3 regions of the Heyndrickxia sp. FW510-T9 genome follow, and region 2 is predicted to be linked to each of the others. Evidence: riboswitches for the same ligand, from Rfam matches in the RefSeq annotation. Region 2 holds a riboswitch; each other region holds the start of a gene.
What was found. Region 2 has a riboswitch for cyclic di-GMP ahead of AC3WJF_RS04195 (prepilin-type N-terminal cleavage/methylation domain-containing protein). Riboswitches for the same ligand answer to the same signal wherever they lie in the genome.

Region 1 (5,614 bases), on a different contig from region 2:
GCAAATTTATGCATCATTAACTCTCCTTGTTCTATTCCATAGTCTATTATTCATACATTTTAACAAATAAGAAAAGCGGAGGCGAATGTCAAGCCCTCCGAAAAAAGGAGACATACCTGTGAAAATCTATGTATATGCAAAGGGGATTACGATGAGTGGAAAAGCATGGGAAATTAGAGAGCAATTAAAATTATATAGAAAACAGTATTACTATGTTCATGATTGGATTAAGAAAGTCAACAAATAGCAAATGTTTTGCGAACTAATAGTATTTTTCGCTAAAATAGAGAAAATAAAGCGAAAGGAAAAATAAAATGAAAAAAAATAGACTAGGAACTTCTGATTTATATATTTCTGCGCTTGGATTAGGATGTATGTCACTAGGGACTAACGAAAAATATGCAAAAGAAATGATAGACGCCGCGCTAGAGGAAGGCATCAATTATTTTGATACTGCTGATTTGTATGATTTTGGGGTAAATGAGGAGATTGTTGGGAAATCATTAAAGCATGTTCGCGATAAGGTGATTTTAGCTACAAAAGTAGGAAATCGCCCGAATAAAGATCATTCAGGATGGAGCTGGGATCCTTCGAAAAAGTATATAAAGGAAGCTGTAAAAGAAAGCCTAAGAAGGTTACAAACCGATTATATTGATTTATATCAATTGCACGGTGGTATGATTGAAGATAATATTGATGAAACAATTGAAGCATTTGAAGAGTTAAAATCGGAAGGAATTATTCGATTTTATGGCATTTCCTCTATCCGTCCCAATGTTATTCGTGAGTATGCGAAAAATTCTTCCATTGTCAGTATTATGATGCAATACAGTCTTCTGGACAGACGACCGGAGGAATTGTTTCCATTTCTTGCGGACCACGAAATAAGCGTAGTAACAAGAGGCCCGCTCGCTAAAGGCTTATTAAGTGAGAAGTGGCTGAATAAACTTTCCGACAAAGGGTATTTAGATTACTCTAATCAAGAACTTCGAGAATCGCTAACTAGCATACAAGAAAAATTAGTCTCTAACAAAAGGTCCATAACTGACTTAGCTGTACAATTTAACTTAGCAAATGAAGTAGTCACATCGGTTATTGCAGGAGCAAGTTCAATTGAACAAATAAAGAAAAACGCACAAGCGGTAAATTCCAATCCTTTAACCACAGAGGAAAGAAAGATACTCCTTACTTTGACGAAGGATACTACTTATCAAGAACACCGTTAAGTTTTGGAATTAACCTTTTTTGTGAACAAAATAGATAGATGGTCGATATGCTTGAACAAGCCTTAGATTACGAATAACAGCGAAGTGAGAGCATTTCGTCCAACAGCTATATATTCTGCCTATGATGTGTAACTCATTATCATTTAATTTAAAAAGTTTTCAACAATTTCTTAATCTTTTTTACAAAATGTTCGTCTTTTTTCATATTAAGTGTAAGATAAAAGAAGCGATAAAATTCCTTTCAGAATGCTTTTTGATATATTTCGACAAAATAGTTTAAATTATCTAAATATTCACCTTTTTCACATTCCACTTTAAAAGTTTTTTCATTATTTCGACATCGACATTTTTTTCGAGAATCGCGTTTTTATTTTCTGTATACTCAAAAATGTAGACAAAAAGTAGTGGATAAATAGAATGGGGAATTATCAGAAAAGGGCAAACTTATTGAAAAATAAGGACGCAAAGTCACAGGTCTAAAGTTAATACGATGACGGCTGGGCTACCTGAAATACATCGTATTTTAGGAGGTTAAAATGGAAAAGAAATTAGATGTTAATTCAAAAAAACTGGATCAAGAATGGGTTGATTTAATTTTAGCGGCACTAGATATGGGAATTACTGTGCAAGAAATAAAAGACTTCTTTGATAAAAAGTCAACTGAATTAGAAGTAATGTAAAAATCTTTGCTCTACCATTCTATCATACATATTTTATTTTACTTCTTGATATCGATATTTCAATTCTTATAATTTTTTTACAAAACCGTTCTAAATATGGAACCACGATTTCGTTATATGCTATAATAAAGCGAAGGATGTTGACATAATTATGATTGGACAACGCATAAAGAATTTTAGATTACAAAAGCAATTATCATTATCAGAGCTTGCTGAAAGGGCGGGTATCGCAAAATCATATCTTAGCTCCATCGAAAGAAACATTCAATCCAATCCATCAGTTCAATTTCTCGAAAAGGTATCGGCAGTTCTAGGTGTTTCTGTTAATTCTTTACTTCATGATGAAGGTGAAGAAGGAACAGACAATATTGAATTAGATTCTGAATGGGAAAAACTAGTACTAGATGCGATGAAATCAGGGGTTTCAAAAACTGAATTTCGTGAGTTTCTAGAATTTAACAAATGGAAAATAAATAATAAATAAAGCGTTCAATGATTAATCCCACTTGAACGCTTTTTTGTTTTTCTTATTTAAACTTCTTCCAATCCATTGGATTTTCGTTTAATAATTCTGCAAATGATTTATTCTTCTCTCTTTTTCTTCTTTCTTCTTTCTTACGTTCTTCCTCTTGAAGTTTTTGATTGTCTTCTTCCAGTTCTAGTTCAGCTTGAGCTTGTTTTAGCTTTAATAAAATTTCATTATTTAATGTATCTTGTAAGGTTAGCAACTCATTCGGTTTTTCTTTTTTTCGATGATGTTTTTGCGGTTTATTTGATTTTGCCATTGTATTTTCTCCTTTATAAAAGGCTCTTTTTTTAAACTTGGCTGCTTTTGTAAAGTAAATCTTATATGCTCTTCATTCTCTATAAGAATAGGTATCCTTTTTAAGAAAAGATGCCCCGAAACTAATTCTAAGTTAGGATTTAAAATAAATTACGAACGTTAAAATCGGGTTTTGGATTTTAACAATTTATACGAAAACTGGCCTATTAAAATAAAAAATGAAGAAGGAGAGTCAGGTTTTTTCACCTACTCTCCATTCATTTTACTACAGTCCGTTAATAAGCATCTACTTTTACATCCTCTGGAACGATTAAAGATGGTTCTGTTGAAGAAAGTATCTCTTCTACCGTGTACCCTGTTGCCACTTCTCTTAAAACAAGTCCTTCCGATGATACATCGATTACTGCTCGGTCCGTAATAATTCGATTCACAACCCCCTTACCTGTTAAAGGAAGACTGCAATTCTTTAAAATTTTCGATTCACCATTTTTATTCACATGGTCCATTATTACTATAATTTTTTTGGCACCATGAACTAAATCCATGGCTCCGCCCATTCCCTTGATCATCTTCCCTGGAATCATCCAATTCGCCAAATCACCTGACTCCGATACTTCCATGCCACCCAATATCGCTACATTTATGTGCCCACCGCGAATCATGGCAAAAGATTCCGCACTATCAAAATAGGCGGATCCCGGTATAGCTGTAACGGTTTCTTTTCCTGCATTGATTAAATCAGCGTCGATTTCATCCTCTGTTGGATACGGACCAATACCGAGTAAGCCATTTTCCGATTGTAAAACAACTTGTTTATTTTCTGATATATAATTGGCGACTAAAGTAGGCATACCAATCCCTAGATTTACATAATGCCCATCTTCAATTTCCTTCTCCGCTCTTCTAGCAATCTTTTCACGTACTGAACCTTTATCTGCAGACATACTTCTCTCTCCCTTCCCCGGTGTTTATTTGCTGATTGTTCTTCTTTCAATCCGTTTTTCTTGATTTCCTTGTATGATTCGCTGTACATATATACTCGGAGTATGAATGAAATTTGCATCCAATTCACCAATTTCATAGAGATCCTCTACCTCTGCTATTGTAATCTTTCCCGCAGCAGCAATCATTGGATTAAAATTTCGTGCTGTTTTGTTGTATACTAAATTCCCCATTTTGTCGCCTTTCCAAGCACGAACGAGACTAAAATCTGCCGTCAAGGCTTCCTCAAGAACATACTCTTTACCATTAAGGATGCGAGTCTCTTTTCCTTCTGCAATCGGTGTTCCCACACCAGCAGGAGTATAAAATGCAGGGATTCCTGCTCCACCTGCACGAATTTTTTCGGCTAAGGTGCCTTGTGGTGTTAATTCTACTTCCAATTCCCCAGCTAATACTTGGCGTTCAAATTCTTTATTTTCACCAACATATGAACCTATCATTTTCTTTATTTGTTTATTTTGTAAAAGTGGCCCTAGCCCCCAATCGTCTACTCCACAGTTATTGGAAATAACCGTTAAATCCTTTACACCTTTTTCGACGAGTGCAAGAATTAAATTTTCTGGAATACCGCAAAGTCCAAATCCACCAACCATTAATGTCGCGCCATCATGAATATCTGCAACCGCTTCTTGGAAGGATGTATATACTTGTTTCAAATTTTCTCTCTCCCTTCTATTCTACTAAGCTAATTCAACAATTGTTGCTACCCCTTGTCCTCCGCCAATGCAAAGTGTAGCAAGCCCATTTTTTGCTTGTCTTCTTTGCATTTCATGAATAAGTGTTACTAGAATTCTTGCCCCACTTGCTCCAATTGGATGACCAAGCGCAATCGCCCCGCCATTTACATTTAAAATCTCTTTATTAAATCTTAGCTCTCTGTCAACTGCCAGCGATTGTGCAGCAAATGCTTCATTTGCTTCAATTAAATCCATATCCTCTAAGGATATCTGTGCCTTTTCTAAAGCCTTTTTCACCGCCGTTACCGGACCAATGCCCATAACACTTGGATCTACTCCTGCATTGGCATTTGCTTTTATCGTAACAAGTGGTTTAATACCTAGTTCATTTGCTTTTTGCTTTGACATAACTACTACCGCTGCCGCCCCATCGTTTATTCCAGAAGCATTTCCAGCTGTCACTGAACCATCCTTTTTAAAAGCAGGTCTTAAGGAACTTAATTTTTCTACTGTTGTACCTTTTTTAGGGTATTCGTCCGTATCAAAAATGATTGGTTCACTTTTCCTTTGCGGAATTTCTACTGCGACAATCTCCGCTTCGAACTTTCCTTCTTCAATAGCCTTCACTGCTTTTGCTTGACTATCTGCAGAAAATTGATCCTGTTCCTCTCGGGAAAGTTGATAGCGATCACAAAGATTTTCTGCTGTTATTCCCATATGATAATCATTGAAAGCACACCACAGCCCGTCTTGAATCATGCTATCGATTAGTTTCTGGTCTCCCATTTTAAACCCGTCTCGCGCATTTTTCAGTAAATAAGGTGCCTGACTCATATTTTCCATTCCGCCGGCAACAATTATGTCAGCATCTCCCGCTACGATTGCTTGCGCAGCAAGATGAACAGCCTTTAATCCCGACCCGCATACTTTATTAATGGTCATCGCGGAAACACTTTCCGGAATCCCTGCTTTTATTGCCGCCTGACGTGCAGGATTTTGCCCTAATCCGGCTTGCAGGACATTTCCCATAATGACCTCATCTATTTGATCGCCTTTTAACTCTGCTCTTTCTATTGCGTGTTTAATGACGATACCGCCTAGTTCTGGTGCTGATATATTTTTCAATGCGCCATTGAAGCTACCAATAGCTGTTCTTACTGCACTTACTATTACGACTTCTCGTTTTTCCATTTTTTTACCCCCAAGTTGATTAGAATGATTTTGTAATCGCTAACATTTCCTCTT
Region 2 (5,614 bases):
TGGAAATAGGATAATTGAATTTGCACCACTAAAAGATGTTCATCCTGACCGGCAAGATCCAAATGATAATATAAACGATATAAAGATAGAAAGGATAAATCCATTACAGCCGGTTTTAATTTAATTTTTTTCAACAAATTCACATACTGTTGAACAACTGATTCACGAGAAGATATCATTAGTACGTCCCTACGGTCTATTTCCTCATTTAATTCTATTGCTTCCATGATTGGGTCTTCAAATGGTAGATGCAGGCTCTCTCCAACAGACATATAAAGATAGCCCTTCAATTCATCAGAAGGCACTTCTTTTGGAACGAGAATCTTTCTTGCTATCGTATGTCCATCTGGTAAGCATAAATAAGTCGGTAGTCGTCTTATTTTGTTTTCGTGAAGAAAATGCTCTAGTAATGTACTTAATGTTAGAATATCCTCAATTTGTCCATCTTGAAGAACTCCATTAGGCAAACACTTTTGTCCAAATTTAAGGATAATATTATTTTTCCCTGTGACAATAAAGCGAACGTAATGGTCCGTAAACATTAGAAATAACCGGTGTTGTCTATAAAATATATGTGGACTCATTCACTTCACTCTCCATTACATAAACAAGTTAAAATACCAAGAAATTATATTATTTCCGTAGAAGAAAGAGATTATCGCACCTGCACCAATGAAAGGACCAAATGGAATAGGATTTCTCTTCTGATATTTTCTAGCTAACATCAGCAATACGCCAAAAACCGCACCAAGAAATGTAGCGATTAAAAAGGTTAACAATGTGTTTTTCAGTCCAAGTACTATACCAAGTACAAAAAATAGTTTAATATCTCCGCCACCCATTGCTCCTTTGCTTATAATAGCAATAAGGAATAGTAAGGCAAACCCAAATATAGCACCGACTATAGAATCCCACCATGGTTCAGCAGGAAATATTACCCTAGCAAATATAAACAATATAGTAAAAATTAATAGAATGATATCGGGTATTATCATATATACAAGATCTGAGACGGTAATGATAATGACCAGGGAAAGGAGCAATAACGCGAACAACAGATTTGAACTCCACCCAAATTTAGCAAATGAAAAAGCAAATAAACACCCAGTTATTGCTTCCATTATTGGATACACGAACGAAATCGATGCTTTACAGGAACGGCATTTTCCTAATTGAAGAAGAAATGAAAACACTGGAATCAACTCAAACCATCTTAATTTATGCTTACAGTACGGACACTGTGAGCTTGGGTACACGATGGATTTTTTCTTCGGAATACGTAACCCAACTACATTAAAAAAAGAACCGAAGATGAAGCCTACTATAGCAAAATAGATTGTCCAGAATATGTTCATTGGCTATAAGGGATTACTCCTTTTTGGATTATGAAACTTTTCATATAATTGTATATTATCATATGCTGGGTTTTAGTTGTTATAAAAAAAGGAGCAGTGGATGCCCCTTTTTATTACTATGTTGTTTTGCTTTATTTTTTTATTGCCTTTCCATTATTGAGTCCATCTTCGGAATTATCTACATAAGGAGTAGTAGTATCTCCAGCTGGATATAATACGACACTATATGAATATTTTCCACTATCACCATTTTTTTCTATTGTAACAGTACTTGCTGTTGGATTATACTTTTTACCTTTAACTGAAGGGTCTGAAGGAACAGTATCCAAATATCCAAAATTATTTAATTGTTGCACAGTTACAGTGAATTTTCCGGTACCGTCTTTATCCAGATTCAGTAATTTACTATCTTGTCCAGCAATCCCTACCTTAGCTGCATTAATAACCATCAAACCATTCGATATATGTGCACTTTTTTTGGTATTATTAATAATCCCACCAATACTAGGTACTGCGATTGCAGTAATAATCGCTAAAATCACAATTACAGCTAACAACTCAACTAGCGTCATCCCTTTTTGGTTCTTCCATACTTTTTGCAGTCTGCTTCTCATTTCATCTTCTCCTTTTATACAAAAGTGTATTAAAAAAGCCAACCTCATATTTATTAAGCTACTATGTTAATAGGTTAATAAACATAAAAATTGGCGGGTTGCACTACAAGCTCCAAGTCATTCAAGTGCCCAAATAAAAACGACTCTTCTTCACTTCCAATTACTATATTAAATCTATAATTATTATACTATCTCAAATCTTTACATTACAACATTATTTTACAAAACAATACAAATTTTTCTGCAAACAGTGTTTTTGTTCGATTCATTGGATATTTTGAAAAATACTATACATAGGGATGGTTATGGCAGCAACAATGGTACCGACAATACCTGCTAGAAAGACAATCAGAATTGGCTCTAAAAGTGATTTCAATTGCTCTGTTGCCTGATCGACCTCAGATTCATAAAATTCCGCTACCTTTTCTAGCATATAATCCATAGTACCTGATTGCTCCCCTAAGATCATCATCTGTGATACTAGTGGCGGAATTGCCCAATGATCTTGCATGGGCTCCGCGATCGACTTCCCCTCTTCCAAGTAAACCTTTGATTCTCCTAAAACTTTTGAAATCACTTTATTGTCCACCACTTTTTCAACAATACTGATTGCTTGCAATACTGGTACAGATGAAGAGAATAAAGTACTTAAGGTTCGAGTCATTCTTGCTAGAGCTGCTTTTTGAATGATTTTTCCGAAAATCGGGATTTTTAACTTCATCATATCTAAATAATAACTACCATTTGTGGATCGGACAAACATAAGGTAGCATATAAAAAACAGCACTGGTAAAAGTAGAAATAGCCAAAAATATTGGGTGACAAACTGACTTGTATTTAGAAGCCATTGTGTAATTGCCGGTAATTTAGCATTAAAAGAGGCAAACATGTCGGAAAATTTCGGGACAATTACAGCTAGCATAAAAATAACTACTACGATAGAAATAATGGCTAGTATAATGGGATATGACATTGCCGCTTTAATTTTTTGTCTTGTTTGATGTTGTTTTTCAAAATAGACAGCTAATCTTTCCAGAATTTCTTCTATTTGTCCTCCAACCTCTCCCGCTTTCATCATATTGATAAACATGGGCGGAAAAATACTCGGAAAATTTTCGGCAGCTTCCGAATACGCTTTACCGGATTGAATATCTTCATACAATTTATATAGTGTACGTTTTAAAACATGATTTCCCGTTTGCTCTGCCAATATTTTGGTCGAGTCAACAACACTAATACCGGCTTTGATCAATGTACTGAATTGACGTATATAAATAACTAAATCCTTATGTTTAACTTTCGGCTTTAAAACATTTATATCTTTATATAAAACTCCTTTTAATTCAACTAAAGATCGAATGGCAATGCCATTCTCTTTCATTGTTAAGACAGCCTCATTGTAGTTGACTGCTTTTATTTTTCCTTTTACTTTCTCACCCTTACGATCTCTACCATCATATTGAAAGACAGCCATTAATGTACACCTTCCAATAAATAAGGTTTGGCATCACTGTTAGCAATTTCCCCATCTTCTATTAACGTTTGAATGGCCAATTGCATCGTTTGCATACCCGCTGCTTTACTTGTTTGCATTACACTTTGAATTTGATGGATTTTTTCATTACGAATTAAATTGCGAATGGCTGGGTTATTAATTAAAATCTCAAATGCTCCAACTCGAGCTTTTTTCTCCTTATGATGAAACAATCTTTGTGAAATAACAGCACGGAGAACAGAAGCTAATTGAATCCTTACTTGTGCTTGTTGACTTGCTGGAAAGACATCTATAATACGGTCGATTGTCGTCGGTGCGTCAGTAGTATGCAATGTTGCTAGAACTAAATGTCCCGTTTCTGCAGCTGTTATCGCAGTTGATATCGTTTCAAGGTCACGCATTTCTCCTACTAAAATGACATCTGGATCTTGTCTTAAACATGCTCTTAACGCATTGGAAAAAGATTTCGTATCAAACCCTACTTCTCGCTGATCTATAATACAAGTTCCATGTTTATGCAAATATTCGATAGGATCCTCAAGTGTAATAATATGTTTTTTTACAGTACGGTTCATTAAGTCTAGCATTGCCGCCAATGTTGTTGATTTCCCACTACCCGTCGGTCCAGTTACTAAGATAAGACCTTGTGGTAGTAATGCAAGATCACCAAGTATTTTCGGTAAGCCTAATTCATCAAAAGTTGGAATCCGTTTAGGAATAACTCTAATCGCCAAACTAATGCATGAGCGCTGGTGATAGGCATTAACTCGGAACCTGGAAACACCTTCTATCCCATAAGAAAAATCAAGTTCCCCAAATTCCTTAAATTCCTGCCACATGGAATCTGGAATAATAGCTTTAGCCATTTCTTCTGTATCTGCAGGTTTCAACGACTCTTGTCCAAAGTTTTTCAATTCCCCATGAAGTCTCATAATCGGGGGCACTCCGACTGTTAAATGAATATCAGAAGTTCCTAATTCAAAAGCAGCTGTCAATATTGCATCTAATTTTCCCTTCATTTCCATCCTCCTAGTCTGGCAAAGTTACTTTTAATATCTCATTAACTGTTGTCAAGCCAGACTTAGCTTTTAACAATCCATCATCAATCAAGAAGAGCATCCCTTTTTTCAACGCAGCAAGTTTAATCTCATCCATATTTCGATTATCATACAGTAAATGACGAATCTCATCATCGATCATAAATAATTCATGGATTGCCAATCTACCCTTATAACCAGTTTGCTGACAAGAAGAACAACCTTTACCGTGATATAATGTTTGAATTTGAATACCTCTATTTTCAAATAGTTGTTTTTCCATTTTCGTAGGCTCGTATATTTCCCTACAATCTTTGCAAATTTTGCGCACTAGTCTTTGGGCGACTACACCAGATAATGCTGAAACTACTAGGTACGGCTCCACATTCATATCCAATAGTCTTGGAATGGTAGAAATAGAATCATTAGTATGCATAGTACTAAGTACTAAATGTCCTGTCAACGCTGCTCTAACAGCGATTTCAACAGTTTCCGTATCTCTTATTTCTCCTATCATAATAATGTTTGGATCTTGGCGGAGCAAAGCACGCAACCCATTCGAAAAATCTAATCCGATTTGTGGATTCACTTGAACCTGATTTATTCCTTCAAGCTGATATTCGACAGGATCCTCTATCGTTACAATATTTACTTCTTCTGAATTTAAATGATGCATACCAGCATAAAGAGTGGATGTTTTTCCGGAGCCAGTTGGTCCTGTCATCAGTATTAAGCCAGAGGGCTTTTCTATTAATCTTACAAAAGACTGTAGATTTACTTTATTAAATCCCACTTCCGAAAGGCTCTTCTTCACATTTTGCAAATCCAATATCCGAATAACAACCTTTTCACCATTTATAGTAGGAAGTATGGAAATTCTTAAATCAACATCTGTTTGCTGAATGTTTAATTTCACACGTCCATCTTGCGGCAATCGACTTTCAGTAATTTTCATATTCCCTACTATTTTTATTCTAGCAACCAAAGCAGAATAGATTGCTCGCGAAAGGACTCTTTCTGTTTTTAATACTCCATCTATTCGATATCGAACCACTACCTTTGTTTCGTGAGGATCAATATGGATGTCACTAGCTTTCATTTGCACTCCAGCAG
Region 3 (5,614 bases), on a different contig from region 2:
TCGGCTTAAGAACAGAAATTCTTTTAAGAAAAGATGCCCCGAAATTAAATCTAATTTGGGATAAAAAACAAATGACGAAAACCAATAACTGGTACGAAAACAGCCCTATGCAAAGATTTCTGTCCATTCATTTCTTTTAGATAACATTTTTCTAGCAATCTCTTGTGCACCTTCTAAGCTATGGCTAGTAGCCCATCCGCATTGTACTTCATTACATGCAGGAACTTCGGTTGCTGTAAGGACATCATTCAATGTTTTTTCAAGTATTTCTAGAACTGCTTCGTAATCATCATGATTGATGACCGATAAATAGAATCCAGTTTGGCAACCCATTGGGCTGATATCCACAATTTTATCGGTATGATTACGGCTAAATTCTGCCATCATATGCTCTAAAGAATGCAATGCAGGCATTTCCATATGCTCTTTATTTGGCTGGCAAAAACGGATGTCATATTTGTGAATAACATCTCCGTTCACCCCTTCTTTCACTCCAGCCAGACGTACAAATGGTGCTTTTACCTTTGTATGATCTAAATTAAAGCTTTCTACATTCATTTTCTTTTCAGTTGTCATGAGTTATTTCTCCCTTCTTTTTTGCATCGATTAACCAAACAAATGGATTTAATTTTGTAAAAGAGACCTCAAATCCGTATTTATCAAATATATGCTGTAAAACAGGAATGGTTGTATAGTATTCCCGTTGTAAATCTTCTGCAAGTCTATGAAAATTCCTCTTCAAAGAGTCGTTTATTTTTTCTTGTTTTGCTTCTTCTGTTGGAAAAATCGTATCCGCAAAAACAACCTTTCCGTTCTCTTTTAATATTTTGCTATATTTTTGGATAGCTAAATCCTTTTCCTCATCTGTTAAGTGATGAAAAGCATATGTGCTCACTATGGTATCTATAGCTGCTTCTATTTGCGGAAATTCAAGAAAATCTCCATCTAAAATAGTGATGTTTTTCATTTTTTGTTTTGCAATAGCTCGCATCCCTTCAGATGGCTCAATTCCAAATACATTCAGTCCTTTATTATTTAAAATAGCAGTTAAATTCCCAGTACCTACTCCAAACTCCAATACATTTCCAAAAGAATTTTCGGCTACTGTGGAAAGGATTTTATCGTAATCTATAAAAACTTCTTCATACTCGGGATCATTGCCAGTAACAGTTTGGTCATAAGAATGGGACCATTCATTAAAAAGCTCATTGAATTCTCTACCCAATTCAATTCCCTCATTTCCTATAAATTAACTCAGAATTAACTTTAGCATGATTTTAACTAAAGAGCAATTAAGAATAATTGGCAAGATACTTGGAGAATATGAGACCGATTCCTTTTCTTTTTTTCTTATATATATTACATTAATGATGAGGTGGTATTAATGACAATATTAAATGAAATTCTATCGTACAATAAGGAATTTGTTGAAAACAAAATGTATGAAGGATATACAACCACAAAGTTCCCTGACAAAAGATTAGTCATCCTAACATGTATGGATGCAAGATTAGTGGAGCTGTTACACAAGGCAACAAATACGAAAAACGGAGATGTGAAAGTGGTAAAAAACGCAGGAGCGATTCTTACCCATCCGTTTGGAAGTATTATGCGTAGTCTGCTTATCGCAGTATATGAGCTGCAGGCGGATGAGATTATGGTTATTGGTCATTATGGCTGCGGAATGAGTGGCTTAGATGGTGAGCATGTGATTGGTAGTATGAAACAAAGAGGAATATCAGAGGACACATTTAAAACACTTGAATATTCAGGAATTGATTTACATCAATGGCTTCAGGGCTTTGAAAATGTACAAGATAGTGTCCTACATAGTGTGAATATGATAAAGAATCATCCTTTATTGGCTGAAGGAGTTCCTGTTCATGGACTAGTTATCGATCCAGAGACAGGAAGGATAGATGTTGTTTCAAATGGATATGAATAAAGAAAATACCCCTGCATTCGCGGGGTTTTTTCTATTTACGTCTAATCCACTCTTTATTTTCGTTAATCCCATGTAATATATATTGAAGGTAATTAGTGGTATCTGAATTACGGCTTTTAATAATTTGCAGCATCTCTAAAAGTTCAAGAATTTGTCTTCTTGGAATATTGCAAAGAATATAATCAACGATTTGATCTCCTGGTAATTCAATCTCCTTTTTTTGATTCGCCAAAAACGTCAAGGAATTTGCTGGAAAAATATACGAATTTAATTGTTGTTTTATTTGATTATAGCTATATCTATCTGACTTATGATTTACTTCGATTAACATTTTCTTATAAATCCTTCTTTCTATATACAATTTTCCATGGCAAGAAAAAAATAATTGTAGGCACCAAAGTCATATGAACTTTGAAGTTTAAAATGGTAATTTTTGTCATTAGAGCTTCAGCTTAATGATTAGGAAAGGTGTGACGAGAAGCTAGGGGAACGGGTGATGACTTTTCGGTGAAGGGAGCCAAATAGCTGCTTACTTACTATAGAAAGGCTATTCCTTATAATAATATAACCAATATTGAATAGTAGGTTATTAAAGTTGTGCAACCCGGCGATCATCATTCTTATGAACCTAAGACCCGTAGCTTTGCGTCCCAATCTTTCGAAAGGTTTGCCAATATTAGTTTCTTTATATTCATTACAATATCACTATTTTATTACTCATATCAACAATTTTTAACAATAAATGATAGAGTTCGATAATTAAAGTAAACTTTCAAAACTATTTATATATTATATTATTTGTTATAATTTTTATTATTTATCATTTTTAAGGAGCTGATTCATTGCTACATCATTTAACTGCATTTCTGTATTTTGTTGCAAGTGAGATAAAAATACAGAAATGAGAGGGATAATAGATGATTTATGAATTACCGTTTCAAGATTTTAATAAGATGAATAGCTTATTTAAAAAACTTGAACTCCACCCAGTCATTAACGGTGTAATTAGTGGAACAAACCGTGGGAGAATTTTTGTGAATAATCTCGAAAAACCAACCACTGTATTAGTGTGGGCTATTAATGAGATGTTTTACTTAGCGGGCGACAGTCAAAATTCTTCCTTTCTTGATTCCTTGGAAAAATATATTATTGATGAAATTACCCCAAAAGCGCTGCAGATTGGTGAAGAGTATTTCAATTTGGAGCTAATTCCACATTTCAGCTGGGAAGCAGCTTTACGAAATATTTTTCGCAAAATTACAGTGCAGCAAGGAGAGCGTGTTCCTTTTAAGTTTCATAAGGATCGTTTTGAGTTGCTTCAAATGAAGAAAGTAGCACCTTTTGGATATGAAATTGCAAAAATAGATGAGACTATTTTACAAAAAGATTTGTCTCACATTATCCAAAACGAGATTCTTAAGTTTTGGAAAACGTTGGATTCATTTTTGGAAAACGGAATTGGCTATTGTGTTCTAAAAGACGAAGAAGTGATAGGAACATGTATTTCAGTATTTGTCGGTGGGAATGAATATGAGATTGGCATTAATACGTATAGTACGGAGCATCGTGGCAAGGGACTTGCAACATTAATGGCAACATCGTTCATCGAAGAATGCTTAGCTTTAGGAGGTAACCCTCACTGGACAACGGAAGTTTTTCGGAAGGATTCAATTGCCATTGCGGAAAAATTAGGCTTCGAAAAGCTAGACCATTATCCCGTATATTTTTTTCCATTGAAATGATAAAAAGACAAGGTGCGAACCTTGTCTTTTTACTCAACTATAATTTTAATAAAGGTAGATAGGGACTCTTGCGGTTTAATATAAACTAATTCTTCTTTTTGATTAAACTCAGAAGTTTTTGCCATCCAAGGCTCGATACAGACAAATTCCTTTCCTTGTTCAGTCCAACAAACTACATATTTAAATTCATCACCATATTCTAATGAAATCCTCTTATTTGCTTCCTTAAGTTTAAATTCTATTTCATTTTTCGTAGCGTCCAAAAGCATCAAGGATTCTTTTTTATCCGATAAATCAATTGTTCCTGTGAAAGCTTTTTCTTGATTATCGTTGTAGTCCAAATATTTTTTTGCATCAGAGCTTAATGTTAACGTTTTTTGAGACGTTTTGAAATATGGATGAAAGCCTGCATAAAATGGCATGTCTACACTGGAAAGATTTTTATACTCTTGTTCTATGATAAGTATATTCTCTTCTAAGATATATTTATAAATGACCTCAAAATCAAATGGATAAGATTTTCTCGTTTCCTCATTACTTTTTAAGCTTAAAGTAATGGATAATTCTCCTTCAGTGTTGGTTTTCACAATTTTCCACGGCAAATTTCTAGCAAATCCGTGATTTTTCATTTCATAAAGCCTGCCATGTAATTCATACTCGCCATTTTGCAATTGTCCACTTATCGGGAATAAGATCGGTATCCCTCCCCTAATGTTTGCTTCTCTATCTACGAGAGTTTCCCTGTTTAAATAAAGAATCTCAGTGCCACTGACCCCGAACTCTGTGATTATTCCACCACGTTCAGGAACTACTTTTATATACGAATCTCCATCCCTTAATTCGTATATTTTTAAACTATCTTCGATTCGTTGTTGAATAGAATACATTGCACCTATCTCCTTTTGTTCCTAAATCGTTGTTGTTGCTTCCATCCACTATTATGTCATATATTATTAACAGATTGCATTTGTTCGAAAAGGAGACCATTATGCGGAATAAAAAAAAGCAAATCATATTTTTTCTTATTTGCATTGTATTTATACTAGGTGGTTTACTCACCGGAATTTATTGGATGACACATGTTGACCAATTTAAGAAAAATGGTGCGAGTGGAATCAATACTGTTACTTATACTAAAAGAGTTATGTAGAAGGATTTGATAACTTACTTTGATTTGAGAAGGGGTAACGGGGATAGATTTGTGTGTTTCGTTACCGCTTTTCCACTTTTGCCTGGTTTTCGGGCACGATTCTTCGACTATTGTTACCGTTTCTCCACTTTAACCTGGTTTTCAGGCACGATTCTTCGACTATTGTTACCATTTCTCCACTTTAATCTGGTTTTCGGACACGATTCTTCAACTATTGTTACCATTTTTCAGTTTCATCCTTGTTTTTTGGCACATTTACTCGCTGATCGTTACCGTTTTCCCGTTCTTTTTCTCTCTTTGGGCACATTCAACCAATGATCGTTACCGTTGTTAGATGCGCACCCCGATTTCGGAAGGGTTAAAAATTACTACCAGATTCTTTCGAAAACTAATATCATACTATCCTTTTTTTGTCATCTTTATTTAATAATTGCATCTAATGATAATATACACTCTTTAAAGGTGGTGACTAATATGTGGATTTATATTGTCCTGGCAATCGTCATTATCCTTCCAATCATTTTCTTTCGTGTTTCTTCCAATACAACAAAACAGACAAATAAAGATATTGAAAAAAATCCTTTTGACCATCGGAATAATCCTCCGCCACCGCCTTCTGGACCTGGAATATTCTAACTATCGCACCATTTTGGTGCTTTCTTTAATGTAATTGTGACAATTTTGTTTCTCATCTAATTCTCATTTATTTTTCATCAATTTTTAGGTTTGAAAGATTATGATGTAATTGTTAATAGGACAAGCTAGTAATTTTCCTAC

Region 1: linked by a shared signal. The riboswitch ahead of AC3WJF_RS05705 (anti-repressor SinI family protein) and the one ahead of AC3WJF_RS04195 (prepilin-type N-terminal cleavage/methylation domain-containing protein) in region 2 are both predicted to bind cyclic di-GMP.
Region 3: linked by a shared signal. The riboswitch ahead of AC3WJF_RS08780 (hypothetical protein) and the one ahead of AC3WJF_RS04195 (prepilin-type N-terminal cleavage/methylation domain-containing protein) in region 2 are both predicted to bind cyclic di-GMP.

Annotation. Positions count from the first base shown of each region.
Region 1 is NZ_JBYSWK010000007.1:71,512-77,125, reverse strand. It holds gene AC3WJF_RS05720 (NUDIX hydrolase) at 1-17, opposite strand, end outside; gene mciZ (Z-ring formation inhibitor MciZ) at 119-247, shown strand; gene AC3WJF_RS05710 (aldo/keto reductase) at 315-1,226, shown strand; cyclic di-GMP riboswitch class I at 1,654-1,736, shown strand; gene AC3WJF_RS05705 (anti-repressor SinI family protein) at 1,763-1,906, shown strand; gene AC3WJF_RS05700 (helix-turn-helix domain-containing protein) at 2,058-2,390, shown strand; gene AC3WJF_RS05695 (YqkE family protein) at 2,434-2,691, opposite strand; gene AC3WJF_RS05690 (CoA transferase subunit B) at 2,966-3,634, opposite strand; gene AC3WJF_RS05685 (CoA transferase subunit A) at 3,659-4,348, opposite strand; gene AC3WJF_RS05680 (acetyl-CoA C-acetyltransferase) at 4,373-5,560, opposite strand.
Region 2 is NZ_JBYSWK010000005.1:56,121-61,734, reverse strand. It holds gene pilM (type IV pilus biogenesis protein PilM) at 1-584, opposite strand, end outside; gene AC3WJF_RS04200 (prepilin peptidase) at 600-1,355, opposite strand; gene AC3WJF_RS04195 (prepilin-type N-terminal cleavage/methylation domain-containing protein) at 1,487-1,969, opposite strand; cyclic di-GMP riboswitch class II at 2,053-2,136, opposite strand; gene AC3WJF_RS04190 (type II secretion system F family protein) at 2,235-3,443, opposite strand; gene AC3WJF_RS04185 (type IV pilus twitching motility protein PilT) at 3,443-4,483, opposite strand; gene AC3WJF_RS04180 (GspE/PulE family protein) at 4,494-5,614, opposite strand, start outside.
Region 3 is NZ_JBYSWK010000012.1:99,561-105,174, forward strand. It holds gene AC3WJF_RS08765 (S-ribosylhomocysteine lyase) at 106-576, opposite strand; gene AC3WJF_RS08770 (class I SAM-dependent DNA methyltransferase) at 566-1,225, opposite strand; gene AC3WJF_RS08775 (beta-class carbonic anhydrase) at 1,385-1,945, shown strand; gene AC3WJF_RS08780 (hypothetical protein) at 1,977-2,276, opposite strand; cyclic di-GMP riboswitch class I at 2,541-2,627, opposite strand; gene AC3WJF_RS08785 (GNAT family N-acetyltransferase) at 2,863-3,687, shown strand; gene AC3WJF_RS08790 (aldose epimerase family protein) at 3,717-4,574, opposite strand; gene AC3WJF_RS08795 (hypothetical protein) at 4,676-4,837, shown strand; gene AC3WJF_RS08800 (hypothetical protein) at 5,312-5,473, shown strand.